One region of the Streptomyces sp. NPDC051921 genome, then DNA from elsewhere that is predicted to be linked to it. Evidence: riboswitches for the same ligand, from Rfam matches in the RefSeq annotation. Region 1 holds a riboswitch; each other region holds the start of a gene.
What was found. A riboswitch is a leader RNA that binds a small molecule or an ion and turns the genes downstream of it on or off. The one in region 1 is predicted to bind cyclic di-AMP.

Region 1 (3,639 bases):
CTGGAGCACGCGCGGCGGCTGCGCGAGGCCCTGCCGGACCACGTCTACCTGTGGGTGAACGCGGCCGAGGGCCACACCTACACGGATCCGGAGGCCGCCCGGTGGACGGCCCTGGACCCGCTCTTCCCGTACAGCCGGCACCCGCACCCCTCGGCGGGCCTGCCGTGCCGCACGGGCGAGTCGGTGATCTCGGTGGACGGCGACGGGACGGTGCGCCGCTGCCACTTCGTGAGGGCCGAGCTGGGCAATCTGTACGACGGCTCGTACCGCGCCGCGCTGCGCCCCCGCGCCTGCCCGCTCGCCGTCTGCGACTGTCACATCGGTTATGTCCACCTGGAGACGCTGCCGCTGTACGACGTGTTCGCCGGCGGCGTCCTGGAGCGGGTCCCGGCGGGCCGGTCCTGGGCCCTGCCCTAGGACGGGCTCCGGGGCCCGTCCGGACCTGATCCGCCGGGCAGGCCCCGGAACGCTAGAGCGGCATGAGGTCGGGGCGCTTGGCCTCGACGTGGTCGCCGGAGCTCTCGCCCCGCAGCCGGCGCCCGATCCACGGGACCAGGTACTCCTTGGCCCAGTGGATGTCGTCCTTGCGGACCTCCAGGGTCCCCCGCACCGGCAGCGGCGGCCACGGCTGCTCCGGGTCGGCCGGCACGGTCATGCCGAGGACCTGGGCGGCGCGCAGCGCGACCCGGGTGTGCCCCTCGGGCGAGAGGTGGAGCCGGTCGTCGTCCCAGGCGCGCCGGTCCTGGACGGACCTCAGCGACCACAGGTCGAGCACCGGGCAGCCGTACCGGTCGGCGACGGCCCGCACGTGTCCGTTGTAGGTCGCGATCTTGCCCCGCAGGTGCTTCAGCAGGGTCACGTCGCGGGTGTCGAAGCCGGTGGTCACCATCACGGTGCCGACGGCGGAGGTGAGGTCGGCCACGGCACGTTCGAAGCGCTCGGCCACGTCGTCGGGGTCGGTACCGGGGCGGATGATGTCGTTGCCGCCCGCGCAGAAGGTCACCAGGTCGGGGGCGAGTTCCTTGGCCCGCGGGACCTGCTCCGCGACGATCTGGTCCAGAAGGCGCCCCCGTACGGCGAGATTGGCGTACCGGAAGTCGTCGTGCTCCGGCAGCTGGTCGGCGAGCAGGACCGCGAACCGGTCCGCCCAGCCGACGTACGCCCCGTCGGGCCCGGGATCTCCGACGCCCTCGGTGAAGCTGTCACCGATCGCCGCGTACGACCCGAATGCGTTCTTGTCTGTTGATCTCGAATCGTCTGCCACGGGAGCACATCTTTCCCCGCGCGGTGTGACCTACGCGACCGTAAGGAGGGGTTGACGCAGGGTGACATATGCCACCGATAAAGATTCTGCCAAGCCGGAATACGCCGGAGGCCCGGCACGGGGTGCCGGGCCTGCGGTGGCGCGCCGACCGTACGCCGACGCGGTGCTGACGCTACGTCAGATGCTGACGCCGTGCTGGCGCAGGGCCGCCAGCGGGTCGATGTCGGAGCCGTAGTCCGGACCGGTGCGGATCTCGAAGTGCAGGTGCGGGCCGGTGACGTTGCCGGTCGCGCCGGACAGGCCGATCTCCTGGCCGCCGGTGACGGTCTGCCCCGCGGAGACGGAGATCGAGGAGAGGTGCGCGTACTGCGAGAAGGTGCCGTCGGCGTGCTGGATGACGACCTGGTTGCCGTAGGCGCCGCCGTCGCCGGCGGAGTAGACGGTGCCGGGGCCGACCGCGTGGACGGTGGTGCCGGTGGAGGCGATGAAGTCGACGCCGGTGTGGTAGCCGGAGGACCACATCGCGCCCGAGGCGCGGTAGGGGGTGGAGATGCCGCCGCCGAGGGGGGCGACCCAGCCGGAGGCGGAGGTCGTGCCGGCCGAGGAGGACGACGGGGCGGAGGAGCTCGCGGTAGAGGCCGGGGCCGAGGAGCGCTCGCTGCCGCGCGAGGCGCGGGTCGAGGCGTCGCCGGAACCCTTCTGGGTGCGCTCGGCGGCGGCCTTCTTGTGGTGCGCGGCCTTGGCGGGGTTCTTGGCGCCGAGGGTGAGCTTCATGCCCGGCAGGATCAGCGACGGGTTGCCGCCGACGACCTGGCGGTTGTCGCGGTAGAGCTTCTGCCAGCCGCCGGCCAGGTGGTGCTCGGTGGCGATCTTGGACAGGTAGTCGCCGCGGACGACGGTGTACGTCTTCGGGGCGGCCGGGGTCTTGGCGGGGGTCACGGCGGCGGGCGCGACGGCGGCGACGGCCTGCTGCGGGGTGACGGTCGGGGCGGCCTTCTCGGCGGCGTGCGCGCCGGTCGCGCCGATGAGCGGGAGGGCGACGACGGCGCCTCCGGTACCGGCTGCCACGAACCCGCGGGTGATCGGGTTGGCCTTGGGACGGCGGTGCTTACCCTTCGCGGGCATGGCGAATTCCTCTCCGTCGCCTGCGAGGTGAGCTGTCGGGTTCGGACTGGAGATGTCCGGCCGCTGGTCGCGCGGCTTCACCCCGAGCCGTCCTTCTCCGAGGGATCGGCGTACTACCTGGGTCCCCCGCTCCTGCCATGTACGGGTGGGTGCGGATTCCGGTCGGCGGCAGGATTAGGCGGTCCGTCCGGATTGAGCGCGACGCTAGACGAGCGAGGTCGGCACGAACAAGCCACTGATTTCCCGCCACTACGGATTCCGGGAAATCCAGCGGGAATTCCCGTCACCCTCCGTCGATGACGGCCCCTCGATTTCCCTTTCCAGAAGGGAATTTGGGAAAGACGATCAGGCACGGTCCGTCACGCGTATGACGCTGCTCACGCCCGGCTTCCTATCTGACAAGGAACCAGGGCGCGTTACCCCTAAACCCTCAATTCGGACAGAAACCCCATTCCATCCCGAGGGGGTGCGTGCGGGGCCTCTCATCTGGATGATTGCCCCAGGAACCGATCTCGACAGCAGGAGCAACCGTGACGCAAGCGATGACCGAGCCCGAGCTCACCGGCGTACGCAACTTCCGCGACCTGGGCGGGCTGCCGACCGTGGACGGCCGGTCCGTGCGCCCCGGACGCCTCTTCCGCAGCGGCCACCTGGCCCACGCCACCGCCGAGGACGCCGCCTTCCTCGCCACCCTGGGCCTGCACACGGTCTTCGACTTCCGCAACGACGCCGACCGGCGCTTCGAAGGGGAGGACGTGAGCCTCCCGGGCGTGCGGAACGTGAACATACCCCTGAGCGACCCGGCCGACGGCAAGGAGTTCTGGGAGATGGTGCGCCAGGGCGACCTGGCGCAGCTGCGCGACCTCCTGGCCGACGGCAAGGCCGCCGCCCGTATGTCCGGTTCCTACCGGAAGATGATGGTCGAGCGCACGGCGGAGCACAGCCGCATCCTGCACGCGATGGCCGAGGACAGCGTCCCCGCCCTGATGCACTGCGCCGCCGGCAAGGACCGGGCCGGCCTGTCCGTCGCGGTCTCGCTGCTGGCCGTCGGCGTCGAGCGCGAGGCCGTCGAGGCCGACTACCTGAAGTCGAACGCCCCGCACCGCCGCTACAAGGTGCAGCGCAGCTCCACCGCCCCGGACGGCATGGCACCCGAGGTGATGGAGCTGCTGAGCCCGCTCTTCGACGCGCGGGTGGAGTACCTGCGGGCCGCCTTCGCGACGATCGACGAGACGTGGGGGTCGGTGGAC
Region 2 (3,639 bases), on a different contig from region 1:
GCCACGTACGTGGGCGCCTGGCGCTACCCGTACCAGCTCCACGGGTGGCAGCCCGTCGGCGTGGAGAAGTTCGGCGCATGGTCGCTGCTGATCAGCATCACCTTCGTCCTGGCCGCGGCCACCCGCCGCACGGCGGATCGCTAAGGGGCGTCTTCCCCGGCCTCGCCCCTGCGGCCGTGGGGACGGCGCTGCTCCTCGCGGCCCAGCCCGGGGGACTGGCGCTTGGCGTCCATGCCGTGCGTGTCGGACGCGGCGGCGCCGCGACGGCCGCGTACCGCTTCCTCGGCCTCCCGGCGGGCCTCGGCGTCGCCGCTCTCCCCGACGGCCTCGGACGGTGTGGTGCGGGGCGGCGCGTCCGCGGGAAGCGTGCGCCGGCGCTCGTGGTGGCTCATGTTCGTCCTCCGGATTCGTACGCCGAACGGGTGGGACGTGCAGGCGGCTGCCCGGTGGTCTCAGGCGGAAACGCCGGGCGCGGCGGCGAGCACGAACGGGTGGCCGGCCGGGTCGGTACAGCGCCGCAGGGCGGAGCGCCGGTCGAGGCGGGTGCCGTCGACCTCGGCCGCCACCGGCCGCGCGCCCAGGCCGATGGCCTCCCGCTCGGCCTCGTCGAGGGCCTCGGGGGCGACCAGGATCCACAAGTGGGCCTGCTGGGAGTCCTCCGGCCGGGGCCAGCTGGGCGGAGCCTGGCCGGGGTCGCGGTGGATGCCGAGGGCGACGCCCGTGGGGGAGGAGACCAGGACCAGGTCGGGGTCGCCCTCGGCCGGTTCGGCGGTGCCGCCCAGCAGGGCGGCGTAGAAGCGGGCGAGGGGCTCGGGATCGCTGCTGTCGAGGACGAGGAGGGTGCTCTTGGAGACGCTCATACGGCTCGTGTGCCCGCTCAAGAGCCCTGCAGGCACGCCGAGTCGGGATCCGGTCGCCCGTCGGACGGTTCACCGCTTCGGGCGATAGATATCCGTACATCTTGGTGGATCGCCGTCGGCGCGGCACGATCGGTGGCAGTCTGGCGCTCAGCGCAATCCGGGCCGGGCCCGGTGGGAAAGGGACGGCGTCGCCATGGCAGACCACCAGGAAGCAACCGTGACGCTGCCGAGCGATCCCGCCTCGGTGTCCACCGCGCGGAGGTACGTCGCCGAGGTGCTCACCTCCTGGGGGCTGGGGAGCGCGAGCGACACGGCGGAAACGGTCCGCCTGATCGTCTCCGAACTGGCGACCAATGCCGTGCTGCACACCTTCGGCCAGTCGCCCCACTTCACCGTCGAGATCCGTCTCGAACGCGACGAGCAGCTGCACATCGGTGTGACCGACAGCCATCCGCGCTGGCCCCGGCGCCTCCCGGCGGCCGTACAGCAGGACAACGGGCGTGGCATGGTCATCATCCGCTCGCTCACCGCCGAGGCCGGCGGCCGCCTCTCGGTCAAGCCGACGGCCGAGGGCGGCAAGACGGTCTGGATCAACCTGCCCTGGACGGCCCCGACGCTGACGCCCCGGTAGGTCCCCCGCGCCGCCCCGCGGCCGCCCGCCCCCGGTGCCACGACCCGGGGACGGGGACGCGCGGGGCAGGGGACGCGGGGCGGGGGCCACGGGGACGCGGCCTCGGGCGGGGCAGGGGCCCGGCCGGCCGGGCGGCCTGCGGCGGGGTCCGCGGGTCAGCGGACGCGGCCGTACAGCACCTTCGACGACCAGATCCTGTCGAGCTTCACCCACGAACCGGTCTTCGGGGAGTGCCAGATCTTGTTGTTACCCGCGTAGATTCCGACGTGGTACACCCTTCCGCCGGAATGGAAGAAGACGAGGTCCCCCTTCTGCCGGCTGGACGCCGAGATGTGTCGTGTCTTGTTGTACTGCTGCTGCGCGGTGCGGGGCAGCGTCTTGCCCGCCTTCTTGTACGAGTAGAGCGTGAGGCCCGAGCAGTCGAATCTGCTGGGGCCCGAGGCGCCGTACTTGTAAGGCGATCCCTTCTTCGAGGCGGCGATGCCCAGTGCCGTGTTGGCGTACGAGCTCGCGGCCTGGGCCTCCGGCGCCGCTCCTGGGGCGAGCAGCGTGCCGCCGACGGCGGCGAGGGTGAGAGCCGAGACGGCTCCGGCCCGGGACAGCAGGGACGGGACATGAATCTGCGCAGTCATGCGCAACCCTTCGTCAGCCGCCTGCGAAGGATGACCTGTCGGGTTCGGGCTGGCGAAGATGCCCGGCCGCGGCTGCGGCTTCACCCCGAGGGACATCACCCTTGCGGGCACGTCCCGTGTTGCTCGGGTCCTCCACTCCTGCCGATCCACTCCTGTCGACCAGACGTCCGGGACAGCGGCAGGACTCGGCGTCCGCCCGGACCGCCCCGCCTCGGGTGGCGGGGGCTTGTCGTCGACAGGGATCTTGACTCACAGTCGGGCCGAAATCCGAGCTGAAACGGCGATATGTGAGGCTCCTCACGACTGATCCATTCGAGTGGACAGTCAGGTTTCGCGATCTTCGGAGGTTTGGCCGACGAGCCCTTCACCAGGCATGGAATGCCCGATTCCGCCAGATGCGTACACCTGTTGCGCAACTTACCTGAGCTCCATGTCGATTCATCGACTACGCCGAACGGGGGAGCGATTCTGCGGTGTGGGTGCCCCGAGTGGACCTCGACACGACACGCGGCTCTGTCAACTCTCCTGTTCTCCGGGGACGGTGACGCGGCCCGAGCGGCGTTCGCCGTCCAACACCCTTAGCGCACGCGCCAATGTGGCCGCGTGCACCTCGGCCTCGCCCCGCATATGCATGAGCGTCAGGGCGTCCCGGAGCGCCGTCGCCCGTCCGACCAGGGCCTGCGCGGCCCGCAGTGCCCCATAGGTATGCGAACCCCTGGATGGATTGATCCTTCCCAGCAGGTCGACGACTTCGAGGTAGGCGTCGACGAACTCGCCCTCGGCGCGCGTCAGTGCGGGCAGCGGCGGCAGCTCCGGGACCATGGCCGGCTCAGCCCTCGCCGGCGGCGCCGGCGGACGCGCGGCGGCTCGTCACCACGTGGTCCAGCAGCCCGTACTCCCGCGCTCCCGGCGCGTCGAGGACGGTGGTCCGGTCGATGTCGGCGTCGACCCGGTCGCGGTCCTGTCCGGTGTGCTCGGCGAGCAGTCCGGCGACCAGTGCGCGCTGCCGCAGCAATTCCCGCGCGTGGATGTCGAGATCGCTGGGCTGTCCCTGCAACGGCTCGTCGAGCGCGGGCTGCTGGAGGACGATCCTGGCTCCCGGCAACGCGAGCCGGCGCCCCGGTGAGCCGGCGGCCAGCAGTACCGCGGCGGGGCCGACGGCCTGGCCGAGACACGTGGTCTCCACCTCGCACGAGACCGTGCGGATCGTGTCGTAGATCGAGGTCATCGCGCTGATCGAGCCCCCGGGGGAGTTGATGTAGAGGCTGATCACCTGCCCCGGGGCCGCGTGGTCCAGGTGCAGGAACTGGGCGATGACGTCGTTGGCCGAGGTCTCGTCGATCGGCGTGCCCAGGAAGACGATCCGCTCCTGCAGCAGCTTCGCGTACGGGTCGAGGGTGCGGGTCCCCGAGCTCGTGCGCTCGGTGAACTCCGGAAGGACATGTCGCATGGTCTGACGCATGACGCTCCTCCTTCTGTAAAAAATGTACAGGACGTACAGCCCGTAAGATGAGGA
Region 3 (3,639 bases), on a different contig from region 1:
AGCGGAGGGCCTCGGAGAAGGACTCCGCGCCGATCGGGGCGATCATGAACTCCTGGATGTCCACGTTGGAGTCGGCGTGCGAGCCGCCGTTCAGGATGTTCATCATCGGAACGGGCAGCAGGTGCGCGTTCGGGCCGCCGAGGTAGCGGAAGAGCGGCAGGTCGGAGGCCTCGGAGGCGGCGTGCGCGACGGCGAGGGAGACGCCGAGGATGGCGTTGGCGCCGAGCGAGGACTTGTCCGGGGTGGCGTCCAGGTCGAACATCGCCTGGTCGATCAGGCGCTGCTCGGTGGCGTCGTAGCCGACGAGCTCCGGGCCGATCTGCTCGATGACGGCGAGAACGGCCTTCTCCACGCCCTTGCCCTGGTAACGGTTGGGGTCACCGTCGCGGAGCTCGAGGGCCTCGAACGCACCGGTGGAGGCACCGGACGGAACGGCAGCACGGCCGGTGCTGCCGTCGTCGAGGCCGACCTCGACCTCGACCGTGGGGTTGCCTCGGGAGTCCAGGATTTCCCGGGCTACGACGACGTCGATGGACGGCACGAGCATCTCCTTCTGGGATGTGACGCTGGTTGTGACGCATGCGGCAAGGTCTCGTTCGCCTTGCGACATGAGCCTAACCGGCCCGGGGGCTCCAGCCGGCCGGGCGCCCGCCCGCTGGGACGAAAAAGGACCCGAGGGCAGGTATCTCGGGACGAAAGACCCCAGATCTACTGGACGGTAACCGCCAGGAGCGGCGAAACCCCGGCCCGGAGCGCACGGGGGAAGGACGCTCCGGACCGGGGTGGTCACTCACCGCGGGAGGGTCGGCAGGCTCACTTGAGGTGGAGCTGCTGGCCCGGGTAGATCAGGTCGGCGTTCTCGACGACGCCCTTGTTCAGCTGGAAGAGCTTCTGCCAGCCGCCCTTGACGCCGTGCGCCTTGGCGATCTTGCTGAGGGTGTCACCGGCGACGACCTTGTACTCGCCGTCCCCCTTCTTGACCTTCTTGCCGGTCGGGGTGGTGACGGTCTTCTTGGACTCGCTCTTCTTCGGAGCGGTCTTCTTCGGCGCCGGACGCTGCTCGCTGCGGGTCGTCGGCTGCTCGGTGGAGCGCTCGGGGGCGGCGGGCTTCGGCGCGGCCTCGGCCGAGCCGCCCACGTAGGAGGCGCTGGACAGGCCCACGCCACAGCTCGGCCACGCACCCTTGCCCTGGCCCGCGAGGACCTTCTCGGCGACGGCGATCTGCTGCGACTTGGAGGCCTGGTCGGCGCGCGGGGCGTAGGCGGTGCCGCCGTACGCGGCCCAGGTGGAGGCCGAGAACTGCAGGCCGCCGTAGTAGCCGTTGCCGGTGTTGATGGACCAGTTGCCGCCGGACTCGCACTGGGCGACGGCGTCCCACTCGGAGGCGGTGGCGGCCGAGGCGGTGCCCGCGGTCATCAGCGGGGCCGCGACGGCGACGCCGGCGACACCGGCGAGCGCGATGACGCGGGTGGCCTTGGAGGCACGACGGTGTTTGCCCTTGCCGGAAAGCAGCATGGAAGTTCTCCTCACCGACGCCTACGAGGTGAGCTGTCGGGTTCGGGCGAGTGAGTTGCCCGGCCGCGTGACCTTGCACGCGGCTTCACCCCTAGCCGGTCGTCGGCCGTCTGTCTCAACGGCCGGGGCCGGCACTTACCTTGGGTCCCCCGGTCCTGCCTTCGGCGCTTGCGCGACGACTGTTCCCTCCGTCCGGCGGCAGGATTCGGCGTACCGGTCGGCGGGGCCCGCGGTGGCGAGCGGTCACGACCGTAGACACAGACCCCGGGGAAGTTCAAAGACCCTCAACACGGAAAAATCGCCCCTACTTGCACACCGTCAGGGGGTGTTTGCGCAGGTGAGGGGCGATTCGAGCAAAGTTTGCGGACGCGACACGCCAGTTCGGCAAGAGAGACCCATGTCTCACTTACGCAGAACGGACATTCACCCCCGAACTACTCCTGGGATTCCGTCAGTCCGAGGTCCAGCTCAAGGCTCTGACCAGGGAGGATGAGGTCAGGGTCGGCGCCGACGGTCTTCTTGTTGGCGCCGTAGAGGGCGCTCCAGCCGCCGGGCAGGCCGTTCTCCTCCGCAATGCCCGACAGGCTGTCACCCGGCTTGACGGTGTATTCGTCCGACTTGTCCGAGGCGCCCGATTCGCCGTTCTCGCCGGCGCCGGTCGCGTCGCCCTTCGCACCGTCAGCCGGTGCGGCGTGCCGCCCGGATTCGGACGAGGTGTCCGAGTTGCCCGGCTCCTCTGGCGCCGCGTCACCGCGGTGCTTGCCGGTGCCGGGGGCGCCCGCATCCGGCGCACCGGGCGTACCGGGCGTCAGGGACACATCGGGCGTCACGGGCGTACCGGGCGTGACGGGAGAGGTGGGGGTCCCGGGGGTCGAGGGCGCGGTCGACGGCCCACCCGGGGTCGCCGGGGCGGTCGGGCCGGTGGGGGCGGCCGGCGTGGCGGGGGTGGCCGAGGGCTCGGCCGCGTCCTGGCCGGAGCCGGCGGGCAGGCCGTCGGTGCGGTTGGACTCCGGGACGGGGCCCGACTTCTCCTTGGGCGTGACACCGGGGCCCGGGTCCACCTCGGGGGCCTTGCCGTCGTTCTTCAGGCCGGCGATGGGGGCGCAGGTGGCCCACTGGGTGTCGCCCGCGGCGAGCGCGCGGTCCGCGACGGTGATCTGCTGGGCGCGGCTCGCGAGATCGGCGCTCGGCGCGTAGGCGAGGCCGCCGTGCCGCTCCCAGCTCTCCTGGGAGAACTGCAGGCCGCCGTAGAGCCCGTTCCCGAAGTTGGCGCTCCAGGCGCCGCCCGACTCACACTCGGCGACCCGGTCCCATGTCGTCGCGTCGGCAGCGGAGGCGGAGCCGGTGGCGAGCAGTGGCAGCGCCATGGCCGAGCCGGTGACTCCCGCCGCGACGACGAGCGCGGGAGCCTGGCGGGGTCTGCGGTGACGTCCGTTCCCGGAGCGCATGCGGAGTGCCTTTCGCGTGACAGCTGAGACTGCGGGTGAACGTAGCGGCATTCGAACGTGAGTCACAAGTCGATGCAGCGGAGATCACGCGAGGATCACATTTCTGACGGTCAGTCAGTTGCGCGCGTCTTTGTGGGAAGGCGTGAACTCCACCGGAAGGGTGCGCAGGCCACGCATGATGAGCCCGCCACGCCACCGCAGTTCCGCCGGATCGGCCCCAAGTCGCAGGTCTGGCAAGCGAGTCAGCAGCGTCGCGAGTGCCGTCTGCCCCTCCAGCCGGGCCAACGGCGCGCCCAGGCAGTAGTGGATGCCGTGCCCGTAGCCGAGGTGCTGGTTGTCACGCCGTGCCAGATCCAGCGTGTCCGGTTCGTCGAAGCGCGCCGGGTCCCGGTCCGCGGCGGCGAGGACCACGAGGACCGGGTCGCCGGCCGGGATCTCCTGCCCGCCGACGGTCAGCGGCTCCGTGGCGAACCGCCAGGTCGCCAGCTCCACGGGCCCGTCGTACCGCAGCAGCTCCTCGATGCCGGTCTCCAGGAGCCCGCGCTCCCCCGCCGCGATCGACTCCTGCAGCAGGGCGCGCTGCTCCGGGTTGCGCAGCAGCGCGTACACCCCGTTGCCGATCAGGTTGACGGTCGTCTCGAAGCCTGCGAAGAGGAGGATGAAGGCCATGGCGGCG
Region 4 (3,639 bases), on a different contig from region 1:
CGGCGGCGTCTTCGCCGCGATCACATACATCGCGCCGATGATGACCGAGGTCGCCGGCTACTCCGACGGTGCGGTCACCTGGCTGCTGGTCCTCTTCGGCGTCGGCATGTTCCTCGGAAACCTGCTCGGCGGCCGGTACGCCGACCGCGCGCTGATGCCCCTGCTGTACACCACCCTCGGCGGGCTCGCGCTCGTCCTCGCGCTGTTCACCGTGGCCGCCCACAGCAAGGTCCTCGCCGCGATCGCCATCCTCCTCGTCGGAGCGCTCGGCTTCGCCACGGTGCCCCCGCTGCAGAAGCGCGTCCTCGACCAGGCACACGGCGCGCCCACCCTGGCCTCCGCCGTGAACATCGGTGCCTTCAACCTCGGCAACGCGCTCGCCGCCTGGCTCGGCGGCCTCGTCATCGCCGCCGGCTTCGGCTACACCTCCCCGAACTGGGTCGGCGCCGTCCTCGCCGCCGCCGCCCTCGGCCTCGCCGTCTGGTCCGCCGCGCTGGAGCGGCGGGCCCCCGCGGCCCCCGCCGCGGACGCCGGGGCGGACGCCCGCGTCCTCGTCCACCACTGACCCCCTCCCCCACGCCCCCTTCCCTCCTCCCGCACCCCATCCCCCAGGAGAAGCGCCATGAGCACCACCGCCGTCACCCCGCTGACCACCGCCGAGGCCGAGACCCTGCTCACCACCGCCCGCCGAGCCGCCGAGGCCGCCGGCGTGGCCGTCAGCGTCACCGTGCTCGACGCCGGCGGGCACCTGCTCGCCTTCCGCCGCGACGACCGGGCGGTGCTGATCTCCGGCGAGACGAGCACCCGCAAGGCGTACACCGCCCTGCAGCTCGACGCCCCCACCGCCGACCTGGTGGACCTGGTCAAGCCGGACGGCCCGTTCCACAGCCTCACCACCGCGCTCGACCGGCCGCTGCTCTTCATCGCCGGCGGCCTGCCCGTCCACCGCGACGGACGGCTCATCGGCGCCGTCGGTGTGGGCGGCGGCGCCCCGGAGCAGGACCACGCCTTCGCCGGTACCGCCGTGGCCGCCCTCGCCTGATCCGTCCGCCCCCAGGGACTCCTGGGGCGGACACGACAGTGCTCCCGCACCTGGCCCGGCCGGCCGGTGCGGGAGCACTGTCCTTCTGTCAGCGGTGTCAGTAGGCGCCGAAGACGTTGTCGATGGAGCCGTAGCGGTCGGCGGCGTAGTTGCAGGCCGCCGTGATGTTGGCGACGGGGTCGTACGGGTCGTTGGCCGTGCCTTCGACGTGGTAGGCCCGGAAGGTCGGGTCGATCACCTGGAGCAGGCCCTTGGAGGGGGTGCCGGCGAGGGCGTTGGAGTCCCAGTTGTTGATGGCCAGCGGGTTGCCGGACGACTCGCGCATGATGTTGCGGTGGATGCCGTCGTAGCTGCCGGGGATGCCCTTCTTGGCCATGATGTCCAGCGCCTCGCGGATCCATCCGTCGAGGTTGTCCGGGTACGAGGTCGCCTTCGCCGGCGCCGCCGCCTGGACCGCGGCGCCCGCGCCCGCGCCGGTGCTCGCCTTCGTGGCGGTCGGGGCCGCCGCGCGCTTGACCCCGGAGAGCGCCGCGCCGGTCGCGTCGACGGTCAGCCGCATGCCGGGCCGGATGAGGGCCGGGTCGGCACCGACGGCGCTCCTGTTGTCGCGGTAGACCTTCTTCCAGCCGCCCTTCACCGCGTACTTCCGGGCGATCTTCGAAAGGGAGTCGCCGGCGACGACGGAATAGCGCACCGTTCCGGGCGCCTTCGCCACCTGCGCGACCTGGGCCACCCGAGCCGCGGCCTTTTCGACTGCGACGGTCTGGGCCGCCTGCGGGGTGACCGCCCCGGCGGTCGTCGCGCCGGCCAGCGGCAGGGCCAGCGCGGCGCTGCCGGTGATGCCGACGGCCGCGATGCCGCGGGCGAACGGGGACTTCTTGGAACGGCGGTGCTTGGCGTGTCCACGCATGGCGGGGTCCTCTCCTCCGCCTGCGAGGTGAGCTGTCGGGTTCGGGCTGGAGATGCCCGGCCGCGCATGAGGCACGGCTTCACCCCGAGCCGCCCCGGTATCCGGGGACGGCGGCGAACCTGGGTCCCCCGCTCCTGCCGGAAGTGGTCGTGTGTGCGGTTCCCGGGCGGCGGCAGGATGAGGCGTTTCCGTCCGGTTGCCGGGTGACCGTAAGCGAATTCATCCGGCGAAAACAAGACGGAAATTAATCAAAGCAAATGGATCATTCCGGGAAATAGAAAGGATCAATCCACTCACCCACGCGGTGCTCGCCAACCCCTCCCCGACAGCGCGCATCTGACGTCCCGGCAGCACTCTCCGGGGCGAAATGGCCGTGACTCAGATCACGCACACCGCACCGTGCACCACTACGGCAGAGAAATAGCTCCAATGCCGGAATTCCTTCAGCATTCCGGCATTGGAGCTCAATAGCGGGACATCTACCTCTTTGTCCGAATGTGCACGATGTGGGTCAGCGCGCGGGCGCGCGGCTGGGCTCCTCGTCGGCCTCCATGTCCTCGCCCTCGGTGTCGAGGTGCGGCAGGATCCGGTCGAGCCAGCGCGGCGTCCACCAGGCACGGCTGCCCAGCAGTGTCATCACGGCGGGGACGAGCAGGAGCCGCACGATGGTGGCGTCGATCAGGACGCTGACCGCGAGCCCCAGGCCGAGCATCTTGATGACGATGTTGTCGGACACGATGAAGGCCGCGAAGACGCTCACCATGATCAGTGCGGCACAGGTGATGACCCTCGCGGTGATCTCCAGGGCGTGGGCGACGCTCGCCTCGGCGTCGCCTGTGCGCAGCCACGCCTCCCGCACCCGGGACAGCAGGAAGATCTCGTAGTCCATGCTGAGGCCGAAGACGATGGCGAACATCATCATCGGCACGTAGCTCTCGATGGGCACCTTGCCGGAGACGCCGAGCGCGGGACCGCCCCAGCCCCACTGGAAGACGGCCACGACGACGCCGTACGAGGCGGCGATGGACAGCACGTTGAGGACGGCGGCCTTGACGGCCACGAGGAGCCCTCGGAAGACGATGAGGATGACCAGGAAGGCGAGCGCCACCACCACCGCGATGATCAACGGCAGCCGGCTGGAGACGATGTCGAGGAAGTCGACCTGGGAAGCCGTGGTGCCGGTGACGTAGGTCTTCGCGTCCGTGCCGGCCACCGCCTGCGGCAGCACGTCGTCGACGAGGTGGTTGGTGAGCTGGGTGGTCTTCTCGTCCTGCGGGGAGGCGACCGAGTAGGCGGTGCCGATCAGCACGTCACCGTCGGAAGTGGGCTGCAGGGGGGTGATGGAGGCCGCGTCGGGCACGTTGGCGAGCGACTGCTGGAGCTTGCCGGCGAGCGCCGAGCGATCGGATGCCGGCACCGCGGTCTGGTCCACCACGAGGGTCAACGGCCCGTTGGCGCCCGGCCCGAAGGCCGTGGAGATCAGGTCGTAGGCGCGCCGGTCGGTGAACGACTTGGGGTCGGCGCCGTCGCCGATGTGCCCGAGCTGGATGAAGAGCAGCGGGAAGGCCAGGATGACCAGCGCGACCACGCCGCCGACCAGGAAGTACCAAGGCCGCCGCTCCACCCGCTGGGCGTAGCGGTGCCAGGTGCCGTGCGCGGTGGCACCGGGTTCCGCGTCGGTCTCCGC

Region 2: another riboswitch for cyclic di-AMP. It lies ahead of AB0M16_RS22820 (C40 family peptidase); the one in region 1 lies ahead of AB0M16_RS20640 (LysM peptidoglycan-binding domain-containing M23 family metallopeptidase).
Region 3: another riboswitch for cyclic di-AMP. It lies ahead of AB0M16_RS22210 (transglycosylase family protein); the one in region 1 lies ahead of AB0M16_RS20640 (LysM peptidoglycan-binding domain-containing M23 family metallopeptidase).
Region 4: another riboswitch for cyclic di-AMP. It lies ahead of AB0M16_RS06195 (LysM peptidoglycan-binding domain-containing protein); the one in region 1 lies ahead of AB0M16_RS20640 (LysM peptidoglycan-binding domain-containing M23 family metallopeptidase).

Annotation. Positions count from the first base shown of each region.
Region 1 covers NZ_JBFAXU010000015.1:28,459-32,097, forward strand. The annotation lists gene AB0M16_RS20630 (STM4011 family radical SAM protein) at 1-417, shown strand, start outside; gene AB0M16_RS20635 (SGNH/GDSL hydrolase family protein) at 470-1,264, opposite strand; gene AB0M16_RS20640 (LysM peptidoglycan-binding domain-containing M23 family metallopeptidase) at 1,442-2,389, opposite strand; cyclic di-AMP (ydaO/yuaA leader) riboswitch at 2,394-2,547, opposite strand; gene AB0M16_RS20645 (tyrosine-protein phosphatase) at 2,920-3,639, shown strand, end outside.
Region 2 covers NZ_JBFAXU010000017.1:106,480-110,118, reverse strand. The annotation lists gene AB0M16_RS22840 (DUF817 domain-containing protein) at 1-144, shown strand, start outside; gene AB0M16_RS22835 (hypothetical protein) at 141-392, opposite strand; gene AB0M16_RS22830 (VOC family protein) at 453-860, opposite strand; gene AB0M16_RS22825 (ATP-binding protein) at 1,054-1,491, shown strand; gene AB0M16_RS22820 (C40 family peptidase) at 1,647-2,123, opposite strand; cyclic di-AMP (ydaO/yuaA leader) riboswitch at 2,127-2,324, opposite strand; gene AB0M16_RS22815 (hypothetical protein) at 2,640-2,945, opposite strand; gene AB0M16_RS22810 (ATP-dependent Clp protease proteolytic subunit) at 2,953-3,585, opposite strand.
Region 3 covers NZ_JBFAXU010000016.1:172,777-176,415, reverse strand. The annotation lists gene eno (phosphopyruvate hydratase) at 1-547, opposite strand, end outside; gene AB0M16_RS22210 (transglycosylase family protein) at 814-1,515, opposite strand; cyclic di-AMP (ydaO/yuaA leader) riboswitch at 1,519-1,692, opposite strand; gene AB0M16_RS22205 (transglycosylase family protein) at 1,950-2,963, opposite strand; gene AB0M16_RS22200 (cytochrome P450) at 3,078-3,639, opposite strand, start outside.
Region 4 covers NZ_JBFAXU010000003.1:330,253-333,891, reverse strand. The annotation lists gene AB0M16_RS06205 (MFS transporter) at 1-565, shown strand, start outside; gene AB0M16_RS06200 (heme-binding protein) at 623-1,042, shown strand; gene AB0M16_RS06195 (LysM peptidoglycan-binding domain-containing protein) at 1,140-1,952, opposite strand; cyclic di-AMP (ydaO/yuaA leader) riboswitch at 1,957-2,112, opposite strand; gene AB0M16_RS06190 (MMPL family transporter) at 2,464-3,639, opposite strand, start outside.